Regions from separate parts of the Paenibacillus sp. RC334 genome, predicted to be linked through region 1. Evidence: riboswitches for the same ligand, from Rfam matches in the RefSeq annotation. Region 1 holds a riboswitch; each other region holds the start of a gene.

Region 1 (10,988 bases):
TTGATTACCGATTCACAAAGAGTTATGCGAAGAGATCGGAAAAATGTTATTTTCAAGACAAATCTGGTATCTCCTGTGGATCATCGTGTAATGCCTATCTCAGCAAAAGCGATTTCAGCAACTATTATGTCGGGGAATAAAAATAGTATCATCAACTTACTTCAAGATTTTGATGAGAATATTGAGGGAATAGAGATATTAGATCCTAATGGCAACAGATCTACTCCTTATTTTAAGCATAGGACGATGGGGTATGTTCCGATTACGGTCTATGGTGATGGTGTGCGGAGAATTTTAACTATTGCGACCGCTATATTACAGTCTAAAAACGGTGTGTTGCTAATAGATGAAGTTGAAACTGCTATACATTCTAAACTATTTAGAAAGTTCTTTGATTGGCTTGTCAGCAATTGTAAAGATTTTAATGTACAGCTGTTTGTAACAACTCATAGTTTAGAAGCCATTGATGCGATATTATCAGCAGATACAGAAAATTTAAACGAGCTTACTACCTATAGATTAGAGAAACCTTCGTCGGATAGTAGAACATATTCAAAAAGGTTTATAGGTGAGGATATGTACTCATTGAGATATGAGCTGGGTCAGGATGTGAGGTAAGCAAAATGGAATATGCATATTTGGTTGTCGAAGGTCCTCACGATGTTGAAGTAGTGGGGAAAGTTTTGAAATCGAATGGTTTTAAAAGAGTTCAACAACTTTCTAAATTAGACGAGTACTGGCTAGATATAATACCAAAGAACTTTCCTCCTGAAGGCGATTTACTAAAAAGAGTTTCTATTCCAGTTTTCTTTCAGAGCAACAACTTCTCAGTCGCTGTACACTCTGCCGGAGGAATAACCAAAATAGCAAAAGTGTTGAGGTTAACTTTGTTAAATATTTTGAAGAAGGAAAATGGTTTTTTAAGTGCAGTTGGCGTTCTGATTGACGCGGATGATGAAGAAGCCAAGATAAGTTGTCAAAATATAATTCAGACTTTAGGAGATGACGACTTAGCGTTTTCGAATATAGGATCTCCAGGTGAGATTATAGAAAATATCCCTCGTATAGGAATACATGTTTTCCCTAATAATAGAGATAAAGGCACATTGGAGGATGCATTAATTCAGTGTGCTGAAGTTGTGTATCCAGAGATTTTAAAAGGTGCCTTAAACTATGTGAATAATATCGATGATCAGTATAGACATAATTGGGGAGTAACAGACGAGGCAAAAGTTGTAGTTGGTTGCATAGCTAATATTTTAAAGCCAGGAAAAGCAAATCAAGTCTCTATACAAGACAATGATTGGATTTCCTCAAGCACATTGGGCCTGATACCAGTCAAAGAAATTACTGACTTTTTGAAAAACTTACTAAGGTACTGAGTGGATGTAGAAAGAACTTTGACTCATATAATATTTATAAGATTTGGGTAGCGACATTATTAGAATACAAACAGACTGTTTCTTAGCAAGTACGCAGGGATTTAACCTCCAGCGTGCTTGCCTTTTTGCTATGTTCAGCTTTTTTTATCAATGCTGTCACCCTTCATCCTGTCGGGTTGCTTATCCTACGCTAAAGTTTCATAATATTTGTAGGAGTGCCATGCAAGCATGCAAGAATTTCTTCGTATGCTCACAGCTTGACGCAGATAAAGAGCTTATATTATGGATTAGGGGTGAAGCAGTCATGAATGATACGATTTCCTTGTTGATGAATCATCGGTCTGTACGAAAATTCAAGTCAGATGCCGTTACTGACGAGCAGCTCGCAGCTATTGTGGGAGCAGGCCAGATGGCTTCCTCGTCCAGCAATGTACAGGCTTATACCGTCATTGCCGTTACAGAGCCTTCTTTGAAAACAAAGCTGGCTGAGTTGGCAGGTGGCCAGGCTTACGTTGAGCAATGCCCGGCGTTCCTCGTGTGGTGTGCAGATTTGTACCGCTTGAAGCAGGTCACAGTTCACCATCAACCGGGCAAGTCCTCCTATGAAGGTTCCGTCGAAAATTACACGGTTGCGACCATTGATGCCGCGTTAGCTGCACAGAATGCAGCGGTAGCCGCCGAATCACTCGGTTTGGGCATTGTCTACATCGGGGGCATCCGTACAAAAATAGCCGAGGTATCCGAGCTGTTGGGATTGCCTGAGCTGGTATATCCAGTGTTCGGTATGTGTATTGGTGTACCGGATCAGGAAGAGGGTTTACGTCCACGTCTTCCACTGTCCGGTGTTTTGCATATGAACGGCTACGACAAAAATCAGACGATGAAAGCTGTGGATCTGTATGATCACACATCGGCTGAATATTTGAAGGAACGCACAGGTGGCCAGCGGTCTACCCCATGGTCAGAGCAGATGGCAGCAAGACTGACCGAGCCTGCACGTTTGCAGATGAAGTCTTTTTTGGAGCAAAAGGGATTTTTGAAGCAATAAAAGTAGAGCAGACATAAAAATAAAGCAGGGACCTATTCACAACTTATAGATCCATGCACAGGCTTAAAAATACAAAGAACCTCCGGTTACGCTGGCAATAGGATGCGTACTCGGAGGTTCTTTGCTTATGCTGTAAACGACTTTATAAATTAGACAGTGCGTAAAAGCGTCTCGTATTGTCATAAAATAATTGCCGAACAACAGTTTCATTTTGACCTGTCAGCTTGCTATACGCCCGAATGACTTCGGCGGTCATGCATGGATGGGTCTGTTGTTCGGAAAAAGGCCCTTCAAAGGGCCAAGGGCCGTCCGTTTCCGCCATCACCTGACCGAGAGGATACTGTGTTGCCAAACTTCGGATTTCATCCTCATACAAGAGATCCGGTGTGAAGGAGACATAATAGCCGTTACGGGCCATGCGTTCGGTCGTGGCGGCAGAGCCTTTAAACCAATGGAAATGCGCCTGCGTGACGCCGTGGCGTTCCAGTAAATCGCAGGCAATGTCCGCGTCCTCATAGACGGCATGCAGCACAATCGGCTTGTTATGTTTTCCCGCAAATCGGACAAAACGTTCCAGCAGTTCTATGTAAGGAGCAAGGTCAAAGGAAACGCCTCTCTCCAAGGCTTCCAGCCGATTATAATAGGGCAAGCCGACTTCACCTACGGCGACCATATGCTCTGCATGCTTGTCCATCCAGTCGAACAACAGATTAAGCTCAGCTTGCGGTGGAAGAGGCTGTTCGGGATGAAAGCCAAAGGCGGGTCGTACCAGCCCGGGAAAACGCTCAGACAAGCACAAATTGGCCCGGCTGGAGGCGAGATGCATGGACACGGCTATGACGGCTTCGACACTGCTATCTGCAAGCGAAGCGAGCAATAGCTCTTGCTGCTCAGACGGATAGCTATCCACATGAATGTGCGCGTCGATTAGAGGCGCGGGTGCTGGCGTCGTCGTTGGTGCTGCCGTGTCCAGTTTTTTATCCTTCGAGTCATTCATAACGGCTTCGCCCCATTACCTGAAGTATCCTCACGGACGCCTCCAGTGTTGTCCGTGTCGCCTTCCAGTCTGTGCTTTTCCTCGCGCATCCAGCCTGTCATTTTCCGCTTCCATTCGATAAAGCGCGGGTCGAGGGTGATTTCTTCCCTGCGAGGGCGAGGGAAGGGAACGTCTACGACGTGTATCACCGAAGCAGGTCGTGCTGACAGTACATAGATACGGTCGGAGAGCAGCAACGCTTCCTCAATGCTGTGGGTAATAAACAGCACAGAGCGGCGGTTCTTCTCCCACATCCGCAGGAGCCATTGTTGCATGTCTCCGCGCGTCAGCGCGTCCAGTGCGCTGAACGGCTCATCCAGCAGCATCAGCTCTTGCGGACTGAGTAGCGCGCGCAGGAAAGCCGCCCGCTGCTGCATGCCGCCAGAGAGCGTATGCGGATACGCCTTAGCGAATGGGCCAAGCCCGACCTGCTCCAGCCATTGCAGGGCTTCCTTACGGCGTTCGCGTTCGCTGCTGTGCCGGAGCTGCGCTGTTGTATCTTTACGCCGCGCATTTTCCTGCCCGAGCAGCACGTTGTCCAGCGTGGTACGCCACGGGAAAAGCGCGGGCTGTTGAGGCATATAGCTGATATGCCCGCGTTCCCCAGTCACGTCCTGTCCGTTCATACGGATGTGCCCCAGCTGCGGCTTGAGCAGCCCACCGATGATGTGAAACAGCGTGCTTTTGCCGCTGCCGGACGGACCGATCAGGGAGACGAATTCCCCAGGTCGAACGCTCAAGGATACATCCTGCAATACAGGCAGCGAGCTTCGCTTTTCCCGGAAGGCCAGGCTAATACCGTCCAGTTCCAAGGCTGGAGAAGTGGAAGAATGCTCCTGCGGTTCCACGGCTCGTTGTCCACCAGCCATATTTTGCGGTGATAAGTCAGTAGGATGCAGACTCATACGCGCCACGTCCTTTCTTTGGTATCCTTTGGTTCCATTTGGAAGCTATTCCTGGTCGGGTTTCCAACGTACCAGCCATTTTTCCAGCAGTAGAATAGCTACGAACATTAGCAAGCTAAGTGTAACAATAATGCCAATGGCGGCAAAAATCAGATCCGTGCGGTAGGCTGATTTTTGCAAATTCATATAATATCCAATTCCTTCACTGGCTCCGATCCATTCCGCAATGATCGCGCCCATCACGCTGTAGGTGGCGGCAATCTTGATGCCCGAAAATACTTGTGGCAGGGAATGCGGCAGCTCCAGCTTCATGAAAATAGCCATACGGCCTGCGCCCGACATGCGCATATAGCTCATCATCGTGCGGTCCGTCCTCGTCAGCCCGTCCATGGCCGCTACAGCCACAGGAAAAAAGCAGACCAGTGTAATAACCATCAGCTTGGGCAACACGCCAAAACCAAACCACACCATCAGCAATGGGCCGAGAGCGATGGTCGGAATGTTTTGACTAAGAATGAGCAGCGGATACAGAGCCGATTTGAGAAAAGGGATGGTATGAAGAACAATGGCGATCAATAGTCCAGTTGCTGTGCCGATAGCAAATCCCGCCAGCGTTAAGCGAACGGTAGCCCAAGTATGGGCACCAAGCAGCGCCGACTGGGCCATTCCTTCCTGCACGATCAGGGACGGAGCTGGCAGTAACCAGGATTCAACATGTAAATAGGAAACCGCCCCCTGCCAGGCGGCTAAAAAGAAGAGGACCGCCACAAGGGGCGGCCATACGCTTTTCCACCAGGATGCGCTTTTGCCTTTCGGATTCATGGGCGATATTTCTCGGTCAGCTTATCCATGCTGATGCCCTGCGGGTTATGTGCGATTTTGATTTGTGAAATGATGCTTGGACTGCCTGCTTCCGTCAGTGCCTCGTGCATTTCTTTAACCACCTTCAGCAGCTCGTCCAGCTCGCCTTCCATGGTCGTATCCAATGGGTTCACCTGATGTTTGACACCGGAGCGCTGAATAACTTCAATTGCCGTATCTACATATACGTAAGAGTCCTCGTTATTGGGGGTTTTAGGAATTACTTGAATACTGAGCAGTGTGTTAGCCATGTGAATTCACCTGTCCTTCATTGGATTGTTTTTAGGGAAATATGGTGGTTTAAGGCGGGTGAGACCGCTCCGCGTTTCATTTGATCTTACGATCGCTGTTGCCGTGGGATTCATTGAATAAATTTAAAAGGTAAGAATCCCACGGCAAAGGCGAACGCTGCGCTTCTCCAGATTCAAATGAACCGCTGCGCTGCCAACCACCTTAAAACCATCATATTTTTGGGTTTTATTGGTGTGGCATTTTTACAAAAGCAAAATGAACATAAAAACGAAGTGGACGGAATGGTGCTGTACAAGCGTTAGCGGTCGCTTTAAAAGCCTTCCATAGGGAAGCTCGCTTCGGAAGCATCAACCGACTGCGTAGTGGCACAAAGGTACTTTCAAGTTCGATTTACAAGATTAACGCTTGGGCAGGAAGTCGTTTGTGAAGGCTTTATCGACTTCCAAAGGCTTGCTGAGCAGCTTGCGTTCGTACATCCAGTCGGAGTAGTTTTGCCATACTTCCGTTTTTTGTACGCCCCATTGGGCGGCATCGTCCTGATAACGCGGGCTTAGCCATTTTTGGCTGGCGAGTACCAGCTTTTTATCCAGTTCCGGAACCGCTTTGGTCAAGATGTCTGCGGCTTCTTCCGGGTGAGCGATGGTATATTCATAGCCTTGGGCGGTCGCGTCCATGAAGGCCTTGACCAGTTCGGGATCATTTTTAATGGTCTGTTCGTTGCTCACGATGACGGGTGTATAGTAATCCAGACTTTTGGAATAATCTTTTACATACAGCATATCCAGTGGTTCACCCCGTAGTTGGGCTTCAATCCCGGTCCATGCGTAGAAAATCCAGGCAAAGTCGATATCCCGCTTCACGGCTGTAAAATAATCGGCATTACCCATGTTGATGATCTTCACCTTGCTTACATCGCTCTTGTCTGCGTCCATGATGGATTTCATGACCGCTTCTTCTACGGGCGAACCCCAGCCGCCGTATTTTTTACCTTCAAAATCCTTCGGGCTCTTAATCCCGCGGTCAACCGGGGCTGCGAAGCCTGATGTATTATGCTGAATGACCGCAGCGATGGATACGAGCGGTACCCCTTGCGTACGAGCTTGTGTGACTCCCTCCTGATAACTGATACCAAAAGGTACAGCATTGGAAGCAACCATTTGATCGGCTCCGCCCGAACCGGGCTGAACGATCTGGACATTCAAGCCTGCTTTTTCGTAAAATCCTTTGTCCTTGGCGACATAGAGTCCCGTATGATTCGTATTTGGCGTCCAGTCGAGCACGACTTTAACATCCTTGAGTCCCTTGGTCGGGGAGGTCGCTTGGGTATTGGCGGCAGGAGCCGCGCCTTGTGGTGCAGAGGGGGAGCCTCCGCCGCAGGCGGTCAGAGTCAGGGTCATGAGCCACAGACTGATCAGCCCTAGGCTTAACATTTTCATGCGCTTCATCGTTGTGTTCTCTCCTTTTATTACCCGTAATCCGTCGGATCAGACAGCTTATGTTTCCCATTTTACAAAAATAACTTCTGCCGGACGCTATCTGTTCCAACAACATCATCTTCAACAAAAAAAGCGCCCCGATGTTCCGGGACGCTTGCGCTTGTATATACCAAAGTAAGGGATGGCCCGCCGTAATAAGAAAAAAGGGGCGCATCTTGCTTAAGCATTCCTACGCTGGCATTACCCAGATCAGGTTGTAAGGGTCAGTGTCTTGGGACACACTCTCAGCCGGCCGATTCCAGCACCCCTGGCATTGTATAGTCGAATGGGTTATTCAATTCGGGTTTACTACGACGATTATATGCCTAGAAGGCGGGTCTGTCCAGCATTGGGGAAGAAGTGACGGTTCATTTGCTGTACGCTAGGGTACACTTTTACTGTGAGCTTTGTTCTGAAAATGACCATGATCCCATCGGTTGATGTTGTTTTACAGAACTGCCGCAGGTATGGTTTGATGAGCTGGTGTCGGATCATGGCATGGGCATTCACAGGAATTCTAATTTGCGAAAAGGAGTTGTTGTACCGTGGGTAAAACGGAAACATTGGATCGCAGCCAACTGGAACAAGCCATTGTAAAGGCTTTGGATAACAACAAATTTTGCTCGTTGGGTACAGTAGAAGGCGGCAAGCCGAAGGTGCGCTATATGGCTCTTTTTAACGAAGGGCTGAACATTCATCTCGCGACAGATCGCAAAACACATAAGGTGGAAGAGCTGAAGGATAATCCAAACGCTTATCTGCTGCTGGGCTATGAGGTTGGCGGTACGAAGGAAGTCGTGGAGGTTGAGGCTACTGTCCGGGTAACGGCTGACGAGGGACTCCGCAAACAAGTGTGGAATGATTCGTTGAAGGAATGGTTTTCTGGCCCGGATGACCCCGATTATGTCATTCTGGATGTGAATCCGACTCGTATTGAGTATGTGGGTAAGCAAACCGGACGTCAGGTGTGGGAGAAATAGAATTGGATAGAATATGAGGAAACCAGCAATTCTCCGAGTTATTTGGGAGGTTTGCTGGTTTTTATGTTTGCGGAAAATTAATTATTTTTTCATAAATAAATGGAGTAAATGACTACTCTTTTGTCCGGCGTTGGATTAAAATAGGAATGGTGGGCTCAAAGCTTACATATATGTGCAAAAGTATGTGTATGAGGCCTACATCTTAATGAGGAGGGATATATTTTGATATTTCATAAAAAATGGTTTAGAGGGCTTACAGCAGCAGTCGTTGCCTGTAACATGCTGGTGTTTTCAGCCGCTCCGTCTTGGGCTGCCAGCGAATCCAAGGATAGCGGTACAGTGAATTTGCGGATCATGGAAACAACGGATATTCATGCGGCCTTGATGAATTACGATTACTATGCGGACAAGGAAACGAACGAATATGGCTTGATTAACACAGCTGGACTGATCCAGCAGGCGCGCAGTGAAACGAGAAACAGCCTGTTGTTCGATAACGGCGACTTGTTGCAGGGCAATCCACTGGGTGATTATATGGCCAGAAGCAAAACCTTCGAGAAAGAAGGCGGTGTCCATCCAGTCTACAAGATGATGAACTTTATGGGCTATGATGCGGCTACGGTGGGGAACCACGAATTTAACTATGGTCTCGACTTTTTGGAAAGATCACTCAAGGGAGCTGATTTTCCTTACGTAAATGCGAATGTGTATTACGATGATGGGGGCCAAGGGACTAAAAATTATTTTACCCCTTATCGGATTCTTGATAAAACGGTAACGGATGAGAAGGGGAAAGAGTATACGCTCAAAGTGGGCGTGATTGGCTTGGTAACGCCCCAAATTACACAATGGGATGAAGGCAATTTGAAGGGAAAGGTCGTTACCAAGGACATTGTGGAAACGGCAAAAAAGTTTATTCCTCAAATGAAAACCGAGGGTGCTGACATTATTATTGTGCTGGCACACACAGGTTATGAGGATGTACCGCAGACTCCGATGATGGAAAATGCCGTTAAATATTTGAGCAAGGTAGACGGAATTAACGCTATTTTATTTGGACACGCGCATAAATCCTTCCCCGGCCCTGATTTTAAAGAAATGAGCGGTGTAGACCTGGATAAAGGAACGATCAATGGTGTGCCGGCTGTAGAAGCTTCCTCATGGGGCAAGGAGCTAGGTATTATTGACCTGACCCTGGAAAAGAAAAAATACGAGTGGAACGTAACAAATTCACAGTCTGAAGTGCGTCCGGTTGTGAATCCCAAAACTCAGGCTGTGCAGATGAATCCTGAGTTTAAACTGGTAGATGCGATCAAGGAAGAGCATACAGGAACGCTGGATTATGTTCGTCAACCGGTAGGAACCACAACCGCACCGATTAACAGTTATTTTGCATTAGTGCAGGATGACCCATCCATTCAGATTGTGACGAATGCACAAAAATGGTACGTACAGAACCATCTTAAAGGGACCGAATACGAAAATCTTCCCGTATTGTCGGCTGGCGCCCCATTCAAGGCTGGTGGCCGAAACGGTGCCGAGTATTACACCAACATTCCTGAAGGCACGATAGCCATTAAAAACGTGTCCGATCTGTACGTGTACCCGAACACGGTTCAGGCCGTAGAAGTTACCGGTGCTGAAATTCAGGAATGGCTGGAGTGGTCTGCGGGCCAGTTCAACCATATCGATCCAAAGAAAACCGAGGAACAATCGCTGATTAACAAAGATTTCCCTACCTACAATTTTGATGTCATTGACGGTGTGAAGTACCAGATTGATGTGACTCAGCCTGCACGATATGATGCCAAGGGAACCGTTATTGATCCTTCTGCTCATCGTATCAAGGATTTACAATACAACGGGAAAGCAATTGATCCTGCACAGAAATTTATCGTAGCGACCAACAACTATCGTGCTTCCTCATCCAAACTGGCAAATCCGGATGGCAAACGCATTGTGATGGCAGCACCGGACGAAAGCCGCCAAGTCGTTATTGATTACATCCGTACGAACGGAACGATTAATCCGGCTGCGGATGGCAACTGGTCTATTGCTCCTTTCGGTGAGACTAAGGTTACCTTCGAATCCTCGCCTGATGCAAAAGACGTGCTTGCCGGAAACCAGCAAATTTCATTCCTCGGCAGCGCGGCTGACGGCTTTGCAAAATACAGCTTGAAAGCTGGCGCGAAGCCCAATGCAGCAACGACTCCTGTAAAGGAAACCGTGACTCCAGCGAAGGCAACAGCGAAGTCTGCCGTAAAAGCAACCAAACCTGCGGTAGCTCAACCAGCTAAAACAACCAAACCGAAGGCTTCCAAATAAGTCTGGGTTTCTGGGTCCATTTAAATTCAAAATGAAGCAGCAAGTCTCCGTAGCCGAGAGACTTGCTGCTTTTTAGTTTCCACGGACAACGGTACTTGAATTTATAAATGGTGCAAAAGGCTTTATTTTTTGTCGAATATACACTTAAGTCCTAGGTTGTAGCCGAAAATAACCTTATTTTTTGTAAAAACACGTAATTATATAGTTCTTTTGTTCTAGTTATTTGTGATATAATGGTGAAAAAACCGGAAAATTGTTCCGAGGAGGACCATTATGACTTGCAGCAATTGCAGCATCATATTACCTATTAAGGACCAGGGATTGCTGAAAATCAGGCATTCCAGGGTGTCGCTTACTCAAGTGCTGGGCAACTTGGGTATGCTGTCGGAACAAATGAAACAGGAACAAGGGCGCGAGGACGGCATTGCGTTTCGCTATGACAGTCCTGCGGAGCTGGAGCAATTGATGGACAGACTTGCTTGTCTGCCGAAGGAATGGTTGTTACATATAGAGGTTGTGGTGACCGGATCGTTTCATGTCGAAGGGTATGAGGATTGGCTTCCATTCAGCCAACTGCAAGCACGAATCAAGCATCCAGATGTCATGAATGTTATTGTGGATCAGAGCTTTTCCAGCCATATGCAGCCTATTATTGACCACAAGCTGGACATTATCGGGTTTGAATTTTTGTTGCGTCCGTCACATCCACAGAGACCCTTTCAGC
Region 2 (10,988 bases), 370 kb from region 1:
TATCACAAGCTGCACGAACACCTCCAACCCAAGCGTTATGCTGGGCGCAGGCTTGCTCGCCAAAAAGGCAGTACAACGCGGGCTCAAAAAGCCGGGCTATGTGAAAACCAGCTTGACGCCGGGCTCCCTTGTCGTGACGGAATACCTGCAAAAAGCAGGGCTGATCGGTCCGCTGGAAGCACTCGGCTTCCATGTAGCTGGCTATGGCTGCGCGACCTGCATCGGTAACTCCGGTCCGCTTCCTGACGAAGTGAGTCAGGCCATCACAGACAACGATCTGACGGTTGGTGCAGTCATTTCCGGCAACCGGAACTTTGAGGGCCGCGTGCATGCGCAGGTCAAAGCCAACTATCTCGGCTCACCGCCACTGGTTGTTGCTTATGCGTTGGCAGGTACGGTGAACATTGATTTGGTGAATGATCCGCTCGGTTACGATCAGGACAATCAGCCTGTCTACCTGAAAGACATCTGGCCAACCTCCGAGGAGATCAAGGAAGCGATCAGCCTGTCTCTCAGCCCGGATATGTTCCGTCGTAAATATGAGAATGTATTTACTGCCAACGAAAAATGGAACTCCATTCCGGTTCCTGAAGGCGAACTGTATGAATGGGATGAAAAATCAACTTATATTCAAAATCCACCATTCTTTGAAAAACTTCAGGATGGCGTACAGGATATCAAGGAAATCCGTAATGCCCGTGTGCTTGCCCTGTTGAATGATTCGGTCACGACGGACCATATCTCACCAGCAGGCAACATCGCCCCTTCCAGCCCGGCAGGACTGTACTTGAAGGAGCATGGCGTGGAACGCAAGGACTTCAACTCCTACGGCTCCCGTCGGGGCAACCATGAGGTCATGATGCGTGGTACGTTCGCTAACATCCGTATCCGCAACAACGTAGCTCCCGGCACCGAGGGCGGCGTGACCAAATACTTGCTGACAGATGAGGAAATGTCCATCTACGATGCATCTATGAAATATCAGGCAGCCGATCAAAACCTGATCGTTATTGCCGGCAAGGAATACGGCACAGGCAGCTCACGTGACTGGGCAGCGAAGGGTACGCTTCTGCTGGGCGTCAAAGCCGTCATTGCAGAAAGCTTCGAGCGGATTCACCGCAGTAACCTGGTCGGTATGGGTGTGCTTCCACTGCAATTCCAGGAAGGCAACGGCTGGTCCAGCCTGGGTCTGAACGGCCGTGAAACGTTTGATATTCTCGGCATCGACAATGACGTGAAGCCGGGTCAAGAGCTTACGGTTGTTGCCAAACGTGAGGATGGCACGAAGTTCGAGTTCCCGGTAACTGCCCGTCTGGACAGCACCGTCGATATCGACTACTACCACAACGGCGGTATTCTGCAAACCGTATTACGTCAAATGATCGCAGACTAAGTTTTTGAACGTCAAATGTGAAGAACCCCCCGATTGCAGCTCTATCTGCGAATCGGGGGTATTTTTTATCTATATAAAACAAAAAAGCCGATCCCTCAGGACCGACTTCCAACCATGTTACCCTATAACCTTCGTACTCGCCAATTACTTCGAAATATCCAAAAAACCCTCTCCGAACACGTCCCGCACGTCATGAATGGTGATAAACGCTGCTGTGTCGATAGCCTTCACAATCTTTTTAAGCGCCGACACCTCTTGCTTGCTGATGACAATATACAGAACTTCTTTCGGATTTTTCGTGTAGTACCCGTGGCCTGACAGGACTGTAACTCCCCGATCCATTTGGGTAATGACCATTTCTGCAATTTTATTTTGATGCTCCGAAATGATCATGACCGCTTTCTTCGGATTCAGACCTTCGATCATGAAATCCATAACCTTCGTACCGACGTACAAAATAACGATGGTCAGCATGAGCTTTTCCGGGCCAATAATAAAATAGGATGAAAATGCAACAATCAGATCAAAAAACAGCAAACCATAGCTGATATTCCAATCCAGATACTTGTTGGCGATCCGGGCCAAAATGACCGTTCCTGCTGTTGTACCGCCCACCCGCACGATCAAACCAATCCCGATCCCCACCAAAACCCCGGCAAATACGGCGTTAATCGTCGGCTCATGCGAATCAATCCGCCAGTTGGCCGTTAAATGTAAAAACAACGAGTTAAAAGCGACTGCAATCACGGTGTACAGGGTCGTTCTCTTGTCCAAAAATTTATACCCGACAATCAGCAGCAAGCCATTGATCACCAGATTGACGATCGAAGGGGACCACTGAAACAGGTAGTACAAAATAATCGTGACCCCTGTAACACCCCCCTCGCCAAACTCATTCGGGATAACAAACAGATTAACAGCCAGCGCGAAAAAAAACGCACCCAGAATAATAAATGCGATGTCTGCAATTCTTTTTTTCATATATGTCCTGGTCCTTTCTCAAACATTTCAACGGATGAATCGCCAGATGGATTGGCTGACTCTAGTAGCTAAAACACGCTTACAACCAGTTCATGGTATCCACTCCCAAACATAAAGTCAATACAACTTTGACACTTTAATTCGCCACCAGACTGACTTCATATTGACTTCAGGACTTTGCAAAATCCTCACTTATATAAGGATATTCGACAAAAAAACACGGTCCCGACTACTAAACTAAGAAAACGGGCCTCTGGCCCTTGTTCTGGACCTAGGCACATTTTCCCTCAGAATGACCATACACCTAATCCTCATTTTGGACACATATGACCATCTTCCTGTTTTATGTCAAAAGCGTTTTAATTTGAAAAAATGCGTTTATAATGATTGAAACATTACCAAGCAGTCTACCCGGTATTACGACATCAAGTACATACGAATAGTCCTATACAGACGTCCTAAGCAACTCAATCTGAATTTGACAAAATGGAATTGGAGGAACTACCTGCATGAATACAATGAATTTAACTGTACACACCTTGATGCCTTTCCATCAACAATACCAACGTGCCAACGCGGTGAGTATGCAGAAGAAAGAAGACAGCTCGGAGAAGAAGCTCAGCTTTCAGGACATTTTGAATGAGAAAATGGGTAAAAAATAAAGCCGCCCTTTATCCGGTTGCATGATCTCGCTTTACATAAGCTAAAAAGCCGTGGCCCCTACAATCTGTAGAGAACCACGGCTTTTGTTATTCATGCGTTCATAAGTTTAAGGATTTACTGCCCGTCATCCCGATACTGCTCTGCCTTCTCACGCATCCCGGCGGCTACCGCTTCTTCGGTGTTCAGCCCCTTATCCGCCGCATAGGCGCGAATGTCCTGCGTGATACGCATACTGCAAAACTTGGGACCGCACATCGAGCAAAAGTGTGCTTCCTTGGCTCCCTCTGCTGGCAGCGTCTCATCATGGTAGGACAGAGCCCGCTCAGGGTCGAGCGAAAGATTGAACTGATCGCGCCAGCGGAATTCAAAGCGTGCCTTGGACAAAGCATCGTCCCGCTGCTGCGCCCGTGGATGGCCTTTTGCCAGATCGGCAGCATGTGCCGCAATTTTGTAGGTAATGACACCCTCGCGGACATCATCCTTGTTCGGCAGGCCCAAATGCTCCTTCGGCGTAACATAGCATAGCATGGACGTCCCGAACCAACCGATCATTGCCGCCCCGATAGCCGAGGTAATATGATCATATCCGGGTGCAATATCCGTCGTGAGCGGTCCCAGTGTATAAAAGGGAGCTTCCTTGCAAATTTCCATTTGCAGTTCCACATTCTCCTTGATTTTGTGCATCGGGACATGTCCCGGTCCTTCAATCATGACCTGAACGTCGTGCCTCCAGGCAATTTGCGTTAACTCACCCAACGTATCCAGCTCAGCAAACTGTGCCTCATCATTCGCATCATAGATACTACCCGGACGCAGACCATCCCCGAGGGAAAAGGCCACATCGTAGGCTTTCATGATTTCGCATATTTCCTCAAAATGCGTGTACAAAAAGTTCTCCTGATGGTGCGCAAGGCACCATGCCGCCATAATCGACCCTCCACGGGACACAATTCCTGTCATTCTACTTGCCGTCATCGGAATATACCGCAGCAGCACGCCCGCATGAATGGTGAAATAGTCCACGCCCTGCTCCGCCTGCTCAATCAGCGTGTCACGATACAGCTCCCACGTTAGCGCCTCGGCTTCGCCGTTCACCTTTTCAAGCGCCTGATACAGTGGTACAGTCCCAATCGGCACAGGGGAGTTACGGATGATCCATTCACGTGTCGTATGGATGTTACGGCCTGTGGACAGGTCCATGACCGTATCCGAGCCCCAGCGTACAGCCCAGGTCATTTTCTCCACTTCCTCCTCGATGGAGGACGTAACCGCAGAATTACCAATGTTCGCATTAATCTTCACGTGAAAATGACGCCCAATCACCATCGGCTCACTTTCCGGATGGTTGATATTTGAAGGCAAAATGGCTCGTCCAGCCGCCAACTCCTGTCGAACAAACTCAGGTTCCACCCCTTCGCGGATGGATGAAAATTCCATTTCGGGCGTAATGATCCCTTGCCGCGCATAATGCATTTGCGTTACACTACGCCCTTGCCGCGCACGGAGCGGACGGTTGGTAACGCCGGGAAATTCAGCCGTCTCCCGTTTGGAGCCGGGCTTCAACCCGTTATCCTCTGGCTTGACGGCACGCCCCTCGTAAGCCTCCACATCGCCCCGTTCCAGTGCCCAAGCCCGCCGTAATTGAGGCAAGCCCTGACGGATATCGACCTGATAGGCTTCGTCGGTCATGGGACCGCTCGTATCGTACACACGTAACGGCTCATGATGCTCCGTGCCCTGTGGCGTATGTGTGGGATGCAGGGCGATTTCACGCTCCGGTACGGCAATGTCCGGCCGCGAGCCTTGAATATATACCTTGCGGCTCCCCGGAAAGGGCTTCACCCCTCCTGTCTGTTCATCCACTGCGTTCCCTGCTGTTCCTTCTGTTTCTGTCGGTTTCATTGTCCATTCCTCCCGTTTCGATGAAATGACACACCGATCCGGAACCATCCCCAGGCTGGCTGATCTATGCAAAAAAGCCGGTTCCCCAGGGAACCGGCTAATCTAACGAAACAGCTATGCAGACGGCTACGCACGCGGAATCATACTCCGATGCATTGCCATAGACAGCGGCTACGTATACATTTCAATGGCCGATTACTTCCCTACGCTGGTATGATCCAGATCAGGTGCAAAGGGTCCGGAATCTAGTGCGATTCCATCTCAGCCCGGCATTACAGGCTCCCCCAGTAACTGTGATAATTCTATTCGCATGAGGCGGCTATAACTGACAACCCGCCATCCCCATCAGATTACTTCAAATTTACGGCTTTGGCAACCCTTCTCTGGTCCCTTTTTCCAAAGATTATGGAAGCATAAGCCCCATTTCCTTTGCCGCCTCGATCAAAATCGGTGCAAAATCATGCAACGTCTCGGGCGCTAGTCGGCTGACCGGACCGGATACAGACAAGGCCGCAGCGACCTGTCCCTTCCGATTCACGATAGGCGCAGCCACAGCAGCAGCGCCCGGCTCCCGCTCCTCATAGCTGGTCGCATAGCCCTTCTCACGAATATCCTGCAATTGAGCCTTATAGACCTCCGGGTCTACCGAGGGCGGCCATTCATCCCCGCTTAGCAGGGCTTCCAGCTCCTGCGGCGGCATAAAGGCCGCCAGCACCTTGCTGGAGGCTCCTACAGCCAGCGGCATGCTTGCACCCACTGGCGCAACGCGGCGGATCGCCTGATTGCTCTGCACGGCCTGAATGCGGATACGCATACTGCCATCGCGCAGGTATAGGCTGACCGTTTCGCCCAGACGGTCACGCAATCCTTCCATCGCTGGCTGTAATAGGATCGCCGGCTCGTCGCTTTGCGACAGATGGGTGGATAGCTCCCATATCCGGATGCCGAGCCGGTATTTTTCCGTTGCGGGATTCCGAACGACAAAGCCCCGATCCTCCAGCGTGGTCAGCAGCCGATGAACGGTACTTTTATGTAAACCAATTTTGGAAGCAATCTCTGTTAGACCCAGATCGGAATCTCCAGTAAAACACATCAGTATATCAAGCGCACGCTCCACGGCGCGAACCGTTAATTTACGGTCTTCCATTGTGAACCGCTCCTCTTTGTTCCATATTCGTTTCACACCATGAAACATGGTTACATAAATTATATAGAATAGTCGCGGCTACTGTAAACCAATGTTTTTGTGACAGCCATATTACAGAACGAGAACAAACATCGACAAATCTTTGCATCATTTTTACTTTTCCGGTTCAGCCGTTGACTTTGGATAACACGCATCATACGATAATAGGTATCTATACGGACATAAACTATCATTTTCAAGTGGAATTGTACCTAGAATTCTATGAAACGGAGTTCATTTTTATATAAGGAGGCTCTTACATGATTTCGACATCCCAGCGCAGCTCTCAGCTACAGCATGCTGTCCATGAGCCGTCCACCCCACTGATCAACCCCCGGCTGCTGCGAATCAAGCATGTCGTTATTGCCTTGCTGCTGTCGGTCGTATTTTTTCTATTGTTTTGCTTTATTACCCTGCACGCCTATATCGCATGGGTACTGACGAATCCAACCGTCGCGCCACTGTACTCGAACCCGATGCAGGCCAAAGGAATGCCCTACGAGGATGTCAGCTTCCCCGCCAAGGACGGCAGCCGGATGGTGCAGGGCTGGTATATCCCGGCGGATCAATCGAAGAAAACGATTATTTTCAGCCACGGTTATGGGGCCAACCGCGAAGAAAGCTGGATTCCGATGTATGATCTGGCGCATTATGCCCACCGTTTGAATTTTAACGTTGTCATGTTCGATTACGGATTCGCATCACAAAATAGCAAAGCCGTCGCAACCGGAGGCAAAGCGGAATCCCAGCAGCTTCTCGGGGCGATCCAGCTTGCGAAGCAACGCGGTTCCTCGGAGATTATCGTATGGGGCTTCTCGATGGGGGCAGGAACTGCTCTTCAGGCGGGCTTGCAAACCAAAGATGTGGACGCCATGATTTTGGACAGCACCTTCCTCCTGGAGCCGGATACGCTGTACCATAACATTCATAATCAAATTGATCTGCCGCGCCATCCATCTCTGGAAATTCTGGAGCTGCTGTTTCCAGTCTTGAACGGTACCAGCCTGCATCAGATTCCATACCAAGAGGTCAAAGCGGAAAACTATCCGTTCCCGATCATGTTTGTACATGGGACGCAGGATGAAAAGGCTCCTTACCCGATTGCGGAAAAGCTCGCTGCCAATCAAACCAACTCGCTTTCCAGTGTATGGATTGTCAAAAACGGGCTGCATGAGCTTATTTTCAGGGAGCATCCACGTGAGTATTTGCGGCGGGTATCGACGTTTTTAAGCGGTGTACAAGAGCTGGAGGACAAGAAAACTATCGCTAATGCCAGTAAACAAACGACTACGAAGTAAGGGGTCTATTTTAGAAGCCATATTCCTTTCAACATAGAGAAGCCCGTCTGTGGACACTTAACCCGTGCCGCAGCGAGGCTTCTTTTTTTGCGTCCAACTATGTATTCATTGCCCCACATTACATGTCCGCGCCGGATCGGGGAGTTTATAGACATATTCCCGATGAGACGGCGAATATACTGGGTACGTATGCATCCGGGTCAGGTTCTTGGGACCAGCCCGGATAGCCATAGTGGGATACGGGAGGTAAAAACGATGCTGAGTACTTACGGGTCTTTCCTGCCCTTACGTGTGCTGGAGGAAATCCGGCATTGGAAACAGCAGGAAAGCTGGCATGTGGAAGTGATTAAGTCCGCTACAGAGGGCCTGGAGCCTGCCTACGTGCGGCTGCTGGATGACTGGAGGACGGTATTCGAACAGACGGAACGCACCGCTATAGAGCTGCTTGAAGAGCAGCGAAGCGCCCTTGATCCGGCAGATCAGGCGTGGCATCGTCAATGGGAGCGGTCGGCGGCGGCTGCACAAGCACAAGCCGGGCATCCGGGGCAATCGAGAGAATCGGGGTCAGGATCGGCACAAGTAGAGCTACAATCGATTGAGGCAACGGCAGGAGTGACATCAGATTCACAGCCTGTCTCACAAGAGCTGAATCGTCGTCTGGACGAATTGCTGCAAACCGCAAACCGCCAGTCACAAGAGTATGTACGGCAGCTCAGTCTGCTGACCGAGCACAGCCATGCGTTACGACAACAGCCGAAATCCACCGGAATTGTACTGCATGCGGCATATGAGAGCCAGTATTTCCTGATCTCGACCAACCCCTTTCAGGAGCCCGGCTCCATTGCGCGGGCCACTGCGTTGTTTCATGTGGCGGCAGAGGGTGAGGATTACCCCGAGGATGCGCTGCGAGAGCGGCAGACAGGGCAGACAGGCGGCACGAGGTGGGAAGGACCGTGGGCGAACAAAGACAAAGGCGTCCAGTCAAGCCAGACAGAGCCTTCGGCTACGGAAAAAACTTCCCCCGGCAGGCCTGTTCCTATCGGAGGACATCGTTTGCCGCCGCTCCCATACCCCTATAATGCGCTTGAACCGTACATTGATGAGAAAACGATGCGTATCCACCATGACAAGCATCATCTAAGCTATGTGAATGATTTAAACAAAGCGGAGAAAAAGCTGGAGGAAGCCCGGAAAACGGGCGATTTTGACCTTGTGAAGCATTGGGAACGCGAGCTGGCGTTTAACGGTGCAGGCCATTATCTGCACACTCTTTTCTGGACGATTATGAGTCCTCAAGGCGGTGGAACACCAAGCGGGCCGCTGGCGGAGCAGATCAAAAAGGACTTTGGCAGCTATGAGGCATTCAAGAAGCAATTCAGCTCAGCAGCCGAGAAGGTCGAGGGCGGCGGCTGGGCTATCCTGACGTGGAGTCCACGTGCAGGACGGCTTGAAATTTTGCAGGCCGAAAAGCACCAGAACCTGACTCAATGGGAGTCCATTCCGTTGCTGGCGATAGATGTATGGGAGCATGCCTATTACTTAAAGCATCAGAACGAGCGCAACAAATACATTGAGGACTGGTGGCATGTCGTGAACTGGCCTGAGGTCGAAAAGCGCTACACCCAAGCCTCGAAGCTGAGATGGCAACCGTTCTAAGCTAAGACTCCTCTGTAGCCAGGAACATACTTCCCACTACACCTGCGAATCGTATCGCTCTCTGAGCGCTCTCATTTGCTCCATCAGTCCTTGCGGCTGCACCAATGAGTCATCAGCAGGCAAAATTGCCGCCCGACTTTCGACTACACGGCGCAGCGATGCCGTATACGCCTCAACCGACGGCACCCCGGCCAGCTCCGCCAGGCTGCGCATCGTTGCCGGATTCACCTGCGGATAATCCGGTTGCGCCACGCCTGGCGACGCAGCTCCGGCTGCCTCCGCATAGAACCGCTGCACCACCTGTGCGCGCTCCGCGCCACTGCCCTCAATCATCACAAAGGCCGTGATGATATAGGCCTTGGCCTGCCGCCGCTGCGCAATGCCGCAAAACTTGCGGCCTCGGACGCTGACATCGTAATCGCCAGGACAGAAGGACCCGGCGATTTCCCCGGTCTGCGCCTCGGCGGACCACGGGGCCAGCGCATCGCTGATCAGCCCCGCCATAAGCCGAAAATCTTCATGCAGGCTGATCGCCCGCTGCGGATTCGGCAGGATCAGGGACAGGTTCAGTACCCCCCTGTCCAGCATGACAGCCGCTCCGCCCGAGGGACGCACGCATACCGAGGTTCCGGCGTTCCGCACACGCTCCATCGCCTGCGGCGCGTACGGAAGCCTGCGGTCCCGGTGGCCGATCACCAGCGCAGCCGGGTGCCGCCATAGATGCAAAACAGGCGCAGCTCCTTGCCCTACTTGCCGGCAGGCCAGTTCCTCCCACGCCAGTGGAGACAAAACATCCGTCTGAGTGGTCACGAGTGGCGCTTCAAACCATTGCAGATCAGGCAAAACCGTTGTTTTGTCTGCTGACATATGTACATTCTCCATACGCTATCCTCCTTCAAAGCAGTTAACGTCCACCTTTTCTCATGTTAGCAAAAAAGAGTGGCTACGCCTATGCGTAAACCACTCTTTTTTATTCATCACATCACCGTCACGCCTGTTCGGTCAATCCTTGAGCAGCGAGAGGAACTCTGCACGCTGCGCAGCATCATCACGAAACGTTCCGCGTACCGCAGATGTTACCGTTTTGCTGCCAGGCTTTTTGACGCCTCTTGCGCACATACACAAGTGCTCGCCTTCCACGACCACCATAACCCCGTGAGCGGAGACCGCTTCATTCAAAATATCTGCGATCTGTGCCGTAATGCGCTCCTGAACCTGCAAACGGCGCGTCACAGCCTCAACCAGACGGGCAAGCTTGCTTAGTCCTACAATTTTGCCGCTGGGTACATAGCCGATATGCACTTTTCCGAAGAAAGGAGCCATATGGTGCTCACACTGGCTGTAATAGACGATGTCCTTCACAATCACAAGCTCCTCGTGATTTTCGTCGAATGTTACACCCAGCGCATCCCGGGGATCAACCTCATAACCTGCAAATATCTCCTCATACATGCGCGCTACGCGTGCCGGTGTTTCCAGCAAGCCTTCACGCTTGGGGTCCTCACCGATCAGTTGTAGAATTTGCTCCACATGGTACTCGATTTTATCCCGGTTATCCGCAGCTTTGCGGTTAATATAATCTTTTACGCCAGCCACAGTAATCCTCCTCTGTGCAACCTCATGCGGCATTCGTGCTTATGTTGCTCATTATTTACGATGGCCCTGATTTTTACGCTGACCTGGCTGATTTTTGGAGAACTGCTGGTTCTTCATCATCTGCTGGGCTTTCTGCATTTGCTTCCCATTCAGGTTATAACCCATCTGCTTGGCCATTTTTTGCAGCGTCTCAGGATCGTTTTGCATCTTTTCAAGCTGTTTGCGAAGATAATAAGCACCGATGAAAAATCCCCCGACCAAACCAACAATCAGGGTAATGATCGGAATGACAATATTCCACACCACGAAGTCG
Region 3 (10,988 bases), 2.4 Mb from region 1:
TTGCTTGTCCCATGCCCATTGTCAAAACGAAAAAAGCCATGAATGAACTCAATGCCGGGCAGGTTATCGAAATTCAAGCCACGGACAAAGGTTCACTAGCCGATTTACAGAGCTGGGCCCAAAACACCGGACATCAATATTTAGGCACTCTTCAATCGGGAGATGTGATGCAGCATTATTTACGTAAATCCAATCCCGATGAAACGAAGGAAGAACAGACCTTTCCATGGACGATAAGCCATGAAGAATTACAGACGAAACTATCCGCAAACGAGAAAATAACGTTGCTCGATGTCCGTGAGCCCGCAGAATTTGCTTTCAAACGCATCCCCGGCTCAAAATCTATTCCTCTCGGAGAGCTGGAAAGCAGACTCGATGAGCTAAATGTAGATGAAGAAATCGTAGTGATTTGCCGCACCGGAGTCCGTAGTGACCTGGCCTGCCAGCAATTAGCAGCCAAAGGCGCCCAAAACGTCAAAAATGTGCCTTTAGGCATATCCGCCTGGACAGGTGCGACTGAGGGGAGCGAATCCTTATGAATACCACAACAAAAATCAACGCCATGACAGCGCAGGAATTGACCAAAATTATTTTGAATCAAGAACGTCTCTTTATTGTAGATGTCCGCAACGAGAGTGATTTTAACAATTGGAAGGTGGAAGGCGAACAGATTGAGATTATCAACCTTCCGTATTTCGATTTGCTGGATGGCGTTGGCCATGTACTGGAGCAAATTCCCGATAATGAACCCGTGTTAGTCATCTGCGCCAAGGAAGGGTCTTCTATATTTGTCGCGGAACAGTTGGTTGCAGCTGGGCGGGCCCAACTATTTTACCTTCAAGGAGGGATGAAAAGCTGGCGGAGAGCGTAGGGGCAACCTATTGGCTGCCATCCAAAGACGCTGAAGAGCTGACCTTTGATTATGCCAAGCTGGAAGATGGTCATGCCATTACGGTTGGTAACACAACGATTAACATCCAGCCGATTTACTCTCCTGGTCACACCATCGGCAGCACATCCCTAATTGTGGATCAGCAATATCTGCTGACCGGAGACATTTTGTTCATTCAATCCATTGGCCGTCCAGATTTGGCGGGGAAAGTGGAGGATTGGGTTGGCGACCTGCACACCACACTTTATACCCGTTACAAGGATTTGCCGGAAGATTGATCGTACTTCTTGCGCATTTTGGCAGCATCACGAAGCTGGGTAAAGGGGGTAAAGTTTCGGCACGATTAGCAGACATTTACCAGACGAATCCGGGTTTAAGCCTGCAAAGTGAGACTGAATTTAGAAATAGAGTGACTGCTAACTTACCAGAACACCCTAATGCCTATCAAGAAATTCGGCAGACCAACATGGGAAAAAAAGCACCAACGGAAGAAGAACAGCGAGACATGGAAATAGGACCTAACCGCTGTGCCATACATGACAACTAAAGTGGGTGCATGATGGATATTCTTCTGTATGGAATTATGGTGCTCCTGGGTCTGATCGGCGGAATGGTATCTCATTTTCTGGACGAACAAGTGATCAATATCATTTACGGGATGCTGGCGATGATCGCCGTCGTGCTGATGTTTATACCAAATAAAGGGAAACTCGAACAATCCACAAGCGAAATTACGTTTAACAAATGGATTGCGGTGGGGTCTGCCTTTTTGGTCGGTATCATATCAGGCGTCGTAGGTGCAGGAGGGGCATTCATTTTATTCCCATTATGTTAACCGTGCTCAAGATTCCTACCCGAACGACCATTGCATCCTCACTCGCTATTGTGTTCATTTCCGCCATTGGCGGTGTGATTGGTAAAATATCAACGGGCCATATTCCGATTATCGTAACTGCTTTTACGATATTGGGGAGTTTGATCGGCGCATCTCTGGGATCCAAATGGAGTGCGAAAATCAATCCAGTTATTTTGCGATACAGTTTAGTGGTATTGATCCTTCTTACTGCCATTAAAATTTGGAGTTCCATATTAGGAGTTTAAATAAGAAAGTTGTAGTGAAAAAGGAGCTTACAGGATGAATCAGGAATATACTCAGCAAAAAACAACCATCGTATTATTTAGCGGGGAGCTGGATAAGGCTATCGCTGCATTTATTATCGCGAATGGTGCGGCAGCTTACGACCATGAAGTGACCATCTTCTTTACGTTTTGGGGGCTAAACACGCTGCGTAAGGAGGAACTCGTACGCACAAATAAGGGGCTACTCGAAAAAGCCTTTGGCTGGATGATGCCGCGTGGACCCCAAAAGCTTGCATTGTCCAAAATGAATTTTGCAGGACTCGGCCCGCAGATAATCAAGCATGTCATGAAAAAGCATAATGCGCTTTCCCTTCCGCAGCTTATTGAGCTGGCACAAGAGCAGGGAATCAAGCTGGTGGCCTGCACCATGACCATGGATCTGCTAGGGCTGCAACAGGAAGAGATGATGGACGGTTTGGAATATGCCGGAGTAGCTGCCTACCTGGGGGATGCTTCGCAAGGCAAGGTAAATCTATTCATTTAGGGTGTCCTAATTATTTTTTTGGTTTATAATATACCTATACATGTATATGATTAAATCAAAAAGGAGTCTATACCTTATGGATTACAATTATAGTGATGAACTGAAAACGCGCCTGAGAAGAATTGAGGGTCAGGTGCGTGGGGTACTTCGTTTAATGGATGAAGGACAGTCCTGCAAGGACGTAGTAAGCCAGTTATCTGCCGTACGCAACGCATCAGATAAAGCGATTGCCCAAATCGTAGCAGAGAATCTGCAACGTTGTATATTGGAAGAGCAAGAAGCTGGTGGAGATACAGATAAACTTGTTAAGGAAGCGATTCAGCTTCTAGTAAAAAGCCGTTAAGGAGGTCATTTTCGGTCAATTGCTGGAAAGACAACACGAGCTTGATCCGAAGTAAGAAAAGATTATGGTATGCAGAAGCGGAAACCGCAGCGGGCTGGCATGTGAATTACTTGGCGAAAAAGGTTTTCATGCGGTTAATATGATCGGTGGCATGAATGAGTGGACAGATACAACGGTATAAGCATAAAATTTTTCTTAGGGCAATATTATTTCAAAAAATTATTGCCCTCTATACATAAGGAATACTGAACATAAGTGCCTAAATTTTGATTGAAATAAACACGATTTTGAGAAGTTTCCTTCGTAACCCGAATGCCAAAATCCCCATTTCCATTGGATATGATTTCATTTAAATGAATGCTGGATTGTTGAACATCCGTTTCCAGATAAATACCGTTCGAATCACTCGTCCAATCACGAATTTTACCACGCCCTTTCCATGCTCCAAAATTAGAAATGTTATTACTGGAAATATTGATTTTAGAACATCGCAAAACCTGGATGCCCGAGAAATCAGGATGATCAATCGTGTTGAACATCACGTTAATACCGCCAGAGAGCTGATCCAGTTCAATGCCAAAAAAGCGAGTGTCCAAGATAATATTATAAACAATCTCTAATCCATGGTATCGACTGCTTAATGAAATAGGGTGCTCTAAATTGCGGGAAACACGAATACCTGAATTGATCGAACGAAGGATGATGTTCCTTTCAATGCGATTGTTATAAGCGGGCAATGAGTAAGAGATACCGGAGAGAGGAGAATCCTTAATGAGATTGCCCAATACTTCGGAATCACGGCACATATAAAAAGAGATCGAGGAGCCAAATACATTGTTATAGCGCACTTTACCATTTTTCTGAAGAGAAAAGGATATGCCATCCCCTATAAAATCAGAATATACGGTGTTATTTTCAAACACATTTTCATTATCGAGATGATTTTCTTCTACTGCTGCAATCGTTTCTGCGCCTGCTGCCACCTTTGGACCAGCAAAGTATACGGCAAAAATACTTGCAGTACCTAAAATTTTATTTCCTTCAATGCGGGTACGGTTAGAGGATGCAATAACAAGAGCTGCTTGAGCAGAGTGAGTTAATGAATCTAGGGTTAAACGGGTAATTGAAACATCATTGGCGTTAATTGTAATTAAGTCCTTTGAAGGATCGGTTTGACGGAGTATCGTATGTTCAACGGATTCACCCTGTATTTTTGTAGCATGATTTTGAATCAGCACAGTAGAAGAAACATTGTAAATACCGTTTTTCACAAAAATATTTGTTTCATTGGATGCTAAGGCTTCAATTAGAGAAAGGTAGTCACCCGATCCATCAGCGGCTACAACAGCAGACGGGGAGGAGGCGATAGATTTGTCCAAAAAGTAAACCTCCAAACGTTTTCTACATATTGCGATCCATGTCTTTATGGCAATTACCTGTTGATTTTTGTACGACGAACCCGTAACATTAGAAAAAAATATAACGGGAGCCTGTGGAAGCAAGCTGAGAGTACGACTAAGCCGTCGTAGACCGTGTGAACCTGTTGGATAATGCCAGCGTAGGGATATAAGTGTATACATATGTATAAGCCAACAGCCTTTCACAGGTTCCTGAAGAAAGAAGGTTGTTTTTTGTGTTAGATAATATGGCTTTGTTGCTACAAAATATGCGGGATACGAATCCGCTCATTCACAATATAACCAATGTGGTCGTCACCAATTTCACGGCGAACGGACTGCTCGCGCTCGGCGCTTCACCAGTTATGGCATACGCCAAAGAGGAAGTCGCAGATATGGCCCGAATTGCAGGGGCGCTTGTACTTAACATCGGTACGTTAAATGAAGAACTCGTAGAGTCTATGATTGTGGCTGGTTTATCGGCTAATGAACATGGGGTACCCGTGCTGTTAGATCCCGTGGGTGCGGGAGCGACTCCATTCCGCACAGCCTCCGCCCTCCGTATTCTGGATCGGGTCAAGGTGGATATTGTTCGTGGTAACGCTGCTGAAGTTGCACAAATCATTGGCGAAGACATGCAGATTAAAGGTGTCGATGCTGGAGAAACAGGTGATTTGAATATTTCACAACTTGCAGTCAAAGCAGCCCATCAACTGAATACCATTGTTGCAATCACCGGCAAAGAAGACGTCATTACCGACGGCCGTATAGGGTGGATCATTGAAAATGGCCATAGCCTGCTTACCAAAGTTACCGGGGCTGGTTGCCTATTAACTTCGGTACTGGGCGCTTTCACTGCTGTCGAAAACGACAGGCTTACTGCTGGTATGGCAGCGCTTGCTGTATATGGTGTTGCTGCTGAAATGGCAGCGGAACGAAAAGGCACGGAAGGACCAGGAAGCTTTCAGATCGAGCTGCTTAATATGCTGTTCGCTATAACGCCGGACGATGTACGCCAGTACGGTAGGGTGCGCCCGCTAGATCGGATATTCTGAAATCAAGCATAAATCATACGATTATCTTTGGTATCCGCGCTGGGCGCGGTTTTTTATGTATGCAAGTCCTTGTTCTTCTATTGGGGCAAGAGCTTGTACTGATAGTCTGGGAACGGAAGTACAACTCAATGGAGTCGATCAGTCTAAACATTTCCTATAAATATTCCGATAACTATTAAATGGGCACCTACTGCTCATGCCAAATATTGCCAATTATGTATTGCAGCAGTGGATTTTTGTAAGCTTGCTTACTGGTTAGACAAATACATATTGTTATCAAGGAGAGCATAGATCATGAATAAGAAGCGCTTGCGCCAATGGATGGCTCCGTTCGCAACGGCTACACTGATTTTAAATACGGGATATGGTATCTGGGGAGGGACGGATGCGGTGGCGAGCCAATCCGCTGCTCTGAGTATTGCACCAGCAGAGGTGAGCAATCTGACAGCGGTTCCGTTAGATACAACAAGGGTGAATTTGTCTTGGACCAACCCGTCGGACATCAATTTTGACCATGTAAAGGTGATCGGTGTCAGCACCGACGTGTATGTAGATAACATCCTAAGTAACTCTTATACGCTGAGCGGCTTACAGCCGAATACGACATATACCTTCCGAGTGAAGACGGTGGGTAAGAGTGGTAATGAATCTCAAGGTACTACAGTACAGACTAAAACAGCTTCCGTTGATGCTCCTGTAGATAAGACACCACCAGGAGAGGTAAGCGGGCTGACAGCGACGAATGTGGGTTACAACGCTTTTACTGTGAATTATATATTGCCGAAGGATGCTGACCTGAACCAAGCCATTATCTATTTAAATGACAAAGAGGTGCAGCGAACTACAGGGACGTCCTATACGTTCAGTGGATTGATTGCTTCGACAAACTATAAGGTAACAGTTAAGACAGTGGACAAATCCGGCAACATATCTGGAGGGGTCAATATTCCGGTTACGACAACAGCGCTCACCGTCGATACAGTGCCAGAAGTAACAGGAGCTTCAGTGACATCAGTTAATAACTATAGCGTTACTGTTTCCTGGACGAGGCCCAGCGGAATTAGTACGGTCAGTCTGTATAAGGACGGACAACTGGTAACCGATTCAACAGGAACATCCTATACATTCAACAATCTGTCGGCAAGCCAGACATACACGTTTATGATCAGGTCCAAGCGAAGCACAGGTGCATTGTCCTCCGGTGTGAGGCTGACTGCCACAACGAACAGCACGTCCTCCAATTCGTCGGAAGTATCCAATCTTGAAGTAGATAGCAAGAGTGATACCTGGATCAAAATTACTTACGATATGCCGAGTCAGGCCGAAAAAGTGAAAATATATGTTGATGGTGATTATAGGGGCACTACATCCTCTGAATCCTACAAAATTACGGATTTACGTGAAGGACGCTGGTATGAGATTAAGGTCACAAGCGTAAATAGCAGTGGAAGGGAATCTAGCGGTGTAAAGATCTCAGAACGTGCAGATAGTTATAGCTATTCCTCGTCTTCATCTAGTTCATCCAACTATGAGAAAGCAAGAGATTTGATGCGAATTGCGGAAAACAGTTTGAACGCCTCCGACTGGCGGTCTGCCAGAGACGCAATCAGTGATCTGCCGAGCGGGACACGTAAAAGCGACCTTCTGGATCGGCTGGAAGCTATTCGCAATAGAGCGATTGGTACCAGTAGCTCATCGACCGGGACAAGCTCAGCTACATCGACTTCTGGCACAGCGTCTTCATACTCTAACAATGCGTTTTCCTCATATTCAACTTCATTCACCCTGACACCAGGATCTACATCAGCTTATGTCGATGGGCGTACTACGACGATGGCTCAGGCACCACGAGTGATAAATGGGGTAACGATGGTCCCGCTGCGCTTTATCGGTGAACGTGTGGGCTACCAAGTGAACTATGATAAAGCGACCAAAAAGATTATCATGAATCGCCTTACCGATGGCAAACAAGTGGTGCTTCAAGTCAAGAATTCGACCCTTGCAGTGTACGAGTTAAACAATTCTCGGAATTACTCGACGAACATCACAGCTCCGGTTATTATTAACGGGCACACGCTGGTTCCATTACGAGTCATTAGTGAGCTTTCGGGCTATCAGGTGAACTATAACGCTGTATCCAAACAAATCACGATTACAAAATAACTGCTTCTGTAAAAACAATTTCAAAGTAATAGTTTGGAACTCAGCTTGTCGAGAAACCCGGTCATTTCCATGACGTAGGGTTTCTCTTTTTTTGTATGAAAGCCCGCGATTTACGCGAGTTCTTTTTCAAGATAAGCATCAATTTTTGCGAGGGCTTTTTCTGTCCCGCCGGATTGCTGGAAGCTATCATTTATTTTTTGTATTCCTTTTTTATACGCTGCGTTCGATATCACTTCATGTACAGCCTCTCTTAACGAATGTGCATTGATATGCTCTTTGGTTATTCGATAGCCAGCTTGAAGTTCCGTTAACCGCTGCGCGACCATCGGCTGATCCTTGTCCTGGGGCAGTACGACCAAGGGAACATTGAAGTGAATCCCTTCATTCACGCTGTTCATTCCACCATGAGTAATAAATACATCTGCATGACGTAATACCTCCAATTGGGGAACATAAGGAGAAATAATAAAGTGCTCAGGGGCCGGATTGATTTTCGTAAAGTCAGCCTTCTCACCAGCTGCAATCACAACCATGCCTTCAAAATCGGAAAAAGCTTCAATACAGGTGTTAAAAAAGTCTTCAACATGATCCAAAACTGTTCCCATCGAAATATACAGAACCTTGTTATTTTGTAATACATCCAAAGGAAAAGAATGTTCCCCTTTGCGCTCAGGGAAGCTCGGACCGATAAAAAGGTTCTCCTCACCAAAACGGTCACCGTCCGGTTGGAAATATCGGCTGGTATATACCACATTCAGCTCCCCTGAATTGTTCATAAACTGAACCATATCCTCAGGAGCAACCCCGAATCTTTCTTTCATGAGATGCAGTGAAGCCGTGGCATGTTCATCAAGCTGAAATGGCACTTTTGCTTCGGAGCTAAAGAGATTGCTAGCCATCCGATTATTTGAAATTAAAAAGGATGGTGATGAAGCAATACCTGGGATATTCAAATAATCTCTAACTAACTCACCAGCTCCGAATCTATCATAGAATACAAAGTCAAAATCAATATTTTCGGATAACTTCTGAGTAATTGCCAATATGTCCAGCGAAGTCTGAATATGAATGTTCAAAAATGCGTTCAATCCGGCCGGAGATGCAGTGTTGATGGAAGCAGTCCTGATCAGATCGGGGTGCAGGTGAACCGTTGCTCCAACTGCTTCGAGTCTGTCCTTGTATTTCTCAGTTGTAATGTAATGTACCTGATCTCCCCGTGCTGCAAAGGCCTGCGTAATCCCTATCGTAGGGTTCACATGTCCTTCTGCCGGAAAGTTAACCATTAATATGTGTAGCATTCATCATCACTCCTTTACGCATCGTTAGAGACCTCAGTTTTCACTGAATCTCTCTATCTATAATAACAATAATATTTATATTTTCAAATGATATCCTTTCAATATTCCTCTTAAGGTCTCTCAGCATACCGTAAGAAGCCATCTATACTGTTGCGAACTTAGCAGCAGCTCTGCCCGTTTCCGTCCGATTTTGCTTACCTCGAACTGCGATTGTCGGGATGATCCCCCATTGCTACGTTGGGAGAAATTCTATTCAAACTGTTGGGCAGCGACTATTATATTCGGCCTGATCTTTTCAACCATTCTAACACTTTTTGTGGTACCTACTCTTTTATATGGTTGTAGCTAATCTGAAGCTGAAACGGAAGCATAAGAAGGAAATGTAAACAAATAACGATACAACGAATAGTAAGAGTAGTCTTATTCATCAAAAGCAGTATAAACAGATTTTAGATGGTACCAAAGGAGAGAATTGTATAGGTGTTGTTTTTTATACTTCTCTATTAGCCTACACCCTATTCTATTCTTGTTCATATGATGAAAGACAAACAAGTAGAAAAGAGGGCGACCCTTGAATAAAAAAGAGACCAGAAATGGTGTTTCCATTATTGCATGTACCAATCGTCCGCAATTTTTTGACAACATTCTGCAAAATTACAGAAGACAGCGTTATAAAAGTAAAGAGCTTATTATCATTCTGAATAATGACAGCATGAACCTGCAGTTATACCGAAACCGCGTTAGGGGCTCTGCCCATGTTACCGTATATCAAGTTCCTGAAAACATATCATTAGGGCAATGTTTAAATGCTGGAATGACGAGGGCCCGACTCTCGTTGGTCGCTAAATTTGATGATGATGACTACTACTCGCCGTTTTACTTGAAAGAGCAGGTTAAAGAGCTGAAGCGCACCAAGAGTGATATTGTGGGCAAGCATTCTTGTCTTGTTTATTTGAGTGCTTCCAAGAAGCTTTTGATCAGATCACCTAAAGAAGCGAATAAACATGTAGAATTTGTACAAGGTGGTACCATTCTATTTAAAAAGGAAGTATTAAAAAAGGTTCGTTTCACCGACCGCTCAATCGGGGAGGATGTAACCTTTTTGAGGCAATGCAGAAAAAAGGGATTCAAAACGTATGCTACATCTCCTTTCAATTATGTATACCAGCGGAGACAGAACAAAAAGAGCCATACGTGGAGAGCGGGAGACGATTTTTATATAGAAGGGAGCCGATTGGTAGTGATAACGGATCATTACCGTTCGATCGCAGACAAAGAGGTTTAAAGAAGAGATAGCAAAACACTTCAAGTACCGATGGCCTGCTCATTCTACTGGATAAAGGTGCAGGTTACTTACGGGGAGATATCCGATACGTCAAAAAGTTATCCATATTTGCATCCTTGGCCAAGAAAATGGGGAGAGGGCTGCAAATGGCTTAAGCGGTTTATAGGAAGTTACATTTTCGTCTTTCGTAAAAAATTTGAATGCCGGAAATTATATTTAACCACTAATGTCACTCGGCCTTAAGCTAAGAAGACAAGGGACAAGAAGGGATGGTATGTTCTGTCACGATATGGAGAAGGCCCAAAGAGTTATCATAGTGGCATCTAAGCGTTCAAATTCCTTAGAAATAAAGAGGTCTGAGCAAATATTAGTTAAATTTTAGAATTCAATAAGAGTGTATTCTAACAAATTTGTTACCCGACTTCGAAAGTGTAAGGATTGATGCGACCATTGTTCGTGTCCATCAGCACGGAGCCGGAGCAAAAGGGGGCCGTATTTTCAGGCTATAGGAAGGTCCCGAGGCGGACTGATCACTAAAATTCACGCCGTTGTGGATGCTTTAGGTAATCCGCTGCGCTTAGAGTTGACGGCGGGACAGCGTCACGACTCCGTCATGGGCTACGAAATGCTAATCGCTTTGATAAATTGACATGTACCTTCAAGGCTTTTTTGACGTTGGCTTCGATTATGATCTGGCTTGCTTAGGTTTGAATACACGCCCTAAACGTAACGCTAGTACGGGCATTATATTGACAATGGATTTAACCATTGATACACACAGTCGCCACATTGGCGGCTTTCTTGTTTTAAGGTTCTCGGTTTTTGCATGAAAACACTGGTGATCATCGCTCATTCAAAATTACATCGTTAGCAGATATCTTTTTAAGCCATTTGTAGTAGCCTTCGCGTGAAAACCTCTGCAGTCTTAGGA

What was found. Region 1 has a riboswitch for thiamine pyrophosphate ahead of QMK20_RS01800 (ABC transporter substrate-binding protein). Riboswitches for the same ligand answer to the same signal wherever they lie in the genome.
Region 2: another riboswitch for thiamine pyrophosphate. It lies ahead of thiC (phosphomethylpyrimidine synthase ThiC); the one in region 1 lies ahead of QMK20_RS01800 (ABC transporter substrate-binding protein).
Region 3: another riboswitch for thiamine pyrophosphate. It lies ahead of thiM (hydroxyethylthiazole kinase); the one in region 1 lies ahead of QMK20_RS01800 (ABC transporter substrate-binding protein).

Annotation. Positions count from the first base shown of each region.
Region 1 is NZ_CP125370.1:376,098-387,085, forward strand. It holds gene QMK20_RS01765 (AAA family ATPase) at 1-618, shown strand, start outside; gene QMK20_RS01770 (DUF3226 domain-containing protein) at 624-1,382, shown strand; gene nfsA (oxygen-insensitive NADPH nitroreductase) at 1,687-2,430, shown strand; gene QMK20_RS01780 (TatD family hydrolase) at 2,573-3,427, opposite strand; gene QMK20_RS01785 (ABC transporter ATP-binding protein) at 3,424-4,371, opposite strand; gene QMK20_RS01790 (ABC transporter permease) at 4,417-5,193, opposite strand; gene QMK20_RS01795 (MTH1187 family thiamine-binding protein) at 5,190-5,483, opposite strand; gene QMK20_RS01800 (ABC transporter substrate-binding protein) at 5,883-6,929, opposite strand; TPP riboswitch at 7,130-7,239, opposite strand; gene QMK20_RS01805 (pyridoxamine 5'-phosphate oxidase family protein) at 7,505-7,939, shown strand; gene QMK20_RS01810 (bifunctional 2',3'-cyclic-nucleotide 2'-phosphodiesterase/3'-nucleotidase) at 8,162-10,264, shown strand; gene QMK20_RS01815 (EAL domain-containing protein) at 10,538-10,988, shown strand, end outside.
Region 2 is NZ_CP125370.1:749,480-760,467, reverse strand. It holds gene acnA (aconitate hydratase AcnA) at 1-1,393, shown strand, start outside; gene QMK20_RS03685 (YitT family protein) at 1,538-2,374, opposite strand; gene QMK20_RS03680 (hypothetical protein) at 2,884-3,036, shown strand; gene thiC (phosphomethylpyrimidine synthase ThiC) at 3,152-4,939, opposite strand; TPP riboswitch at 5,123-5,235, opposite strand; gene QMK20_RS03670 (IclR family transcriptional regulator) at 5,343-6,086, opposite strand; gene QMK20_RS03665 (alpha/beta hydrolase) at 6,386-7,423, shown strand; gene QMK20_RS03660 (Fe-Mn family superoxide dismutase) at 7,679-9,079, shown strand; gene QMK20_RS03655 (lipoate--protein ligase family protein) at 9,116-9,961, opposite strand; gene folE (GTP cyclohydrolase I FolE) at 10,082-10,675, opposite strand; gene QMK20_RS03645 (YneF family protein) at 10,727-10,981, opposite strand.
Region 3 is NZ_CP125370.1:2,771,060-2,782,047, forward strand. It holds gene QMK20_RS12740 (sulfurtransferase TusA family protein) at 1-539, shown strand, start outside; partial or broken gene QMK20_RS12745 (rhodanese-like domain-containing protein) at 536-1,439, shown strand; partial or broken gene QMK20_RS12750 (sulfite exporter TauE/SafE family protein) at 1,503-1,993, shown strand; gene QMK20_RS12755 (DsrE/DsrF/DrsH-like family protein) at 2,028-2,516, shown strand; gene QMK20_RS12760 (metal-sensitive transcriptional regulator) at 2,593-2,859, shown strand; gene QMK20_RS12770 (right-handed parallel beta-helix repeat-containing protein) at 3,066-4,238, opposite strand; TPP riboswitch at 4,332-4,441, shown strand; gene thiM (hydroxyethylthiazole kinase) at 4,505-5,311, shown strand; gene QMK20_RS12780 (fibronectin type III domain-containing protein) at 5,606-7,474, shown strand; gene QMK20_RS12785 (macrolide family glycosyltransferase) at 7,585-8,772, opposite strand; partial or broken gene QMK20_RS27670 (efflux RND transporter permease subunit) at 8,930-9,158, shown strand; gene QMK20_RS12790 (glycosyltransferase family 2 protein) at 9,344-10,057, shown strand; partial or broken gene QMK20_RS12795 (transposase) at 10,477-10,670, shown strand.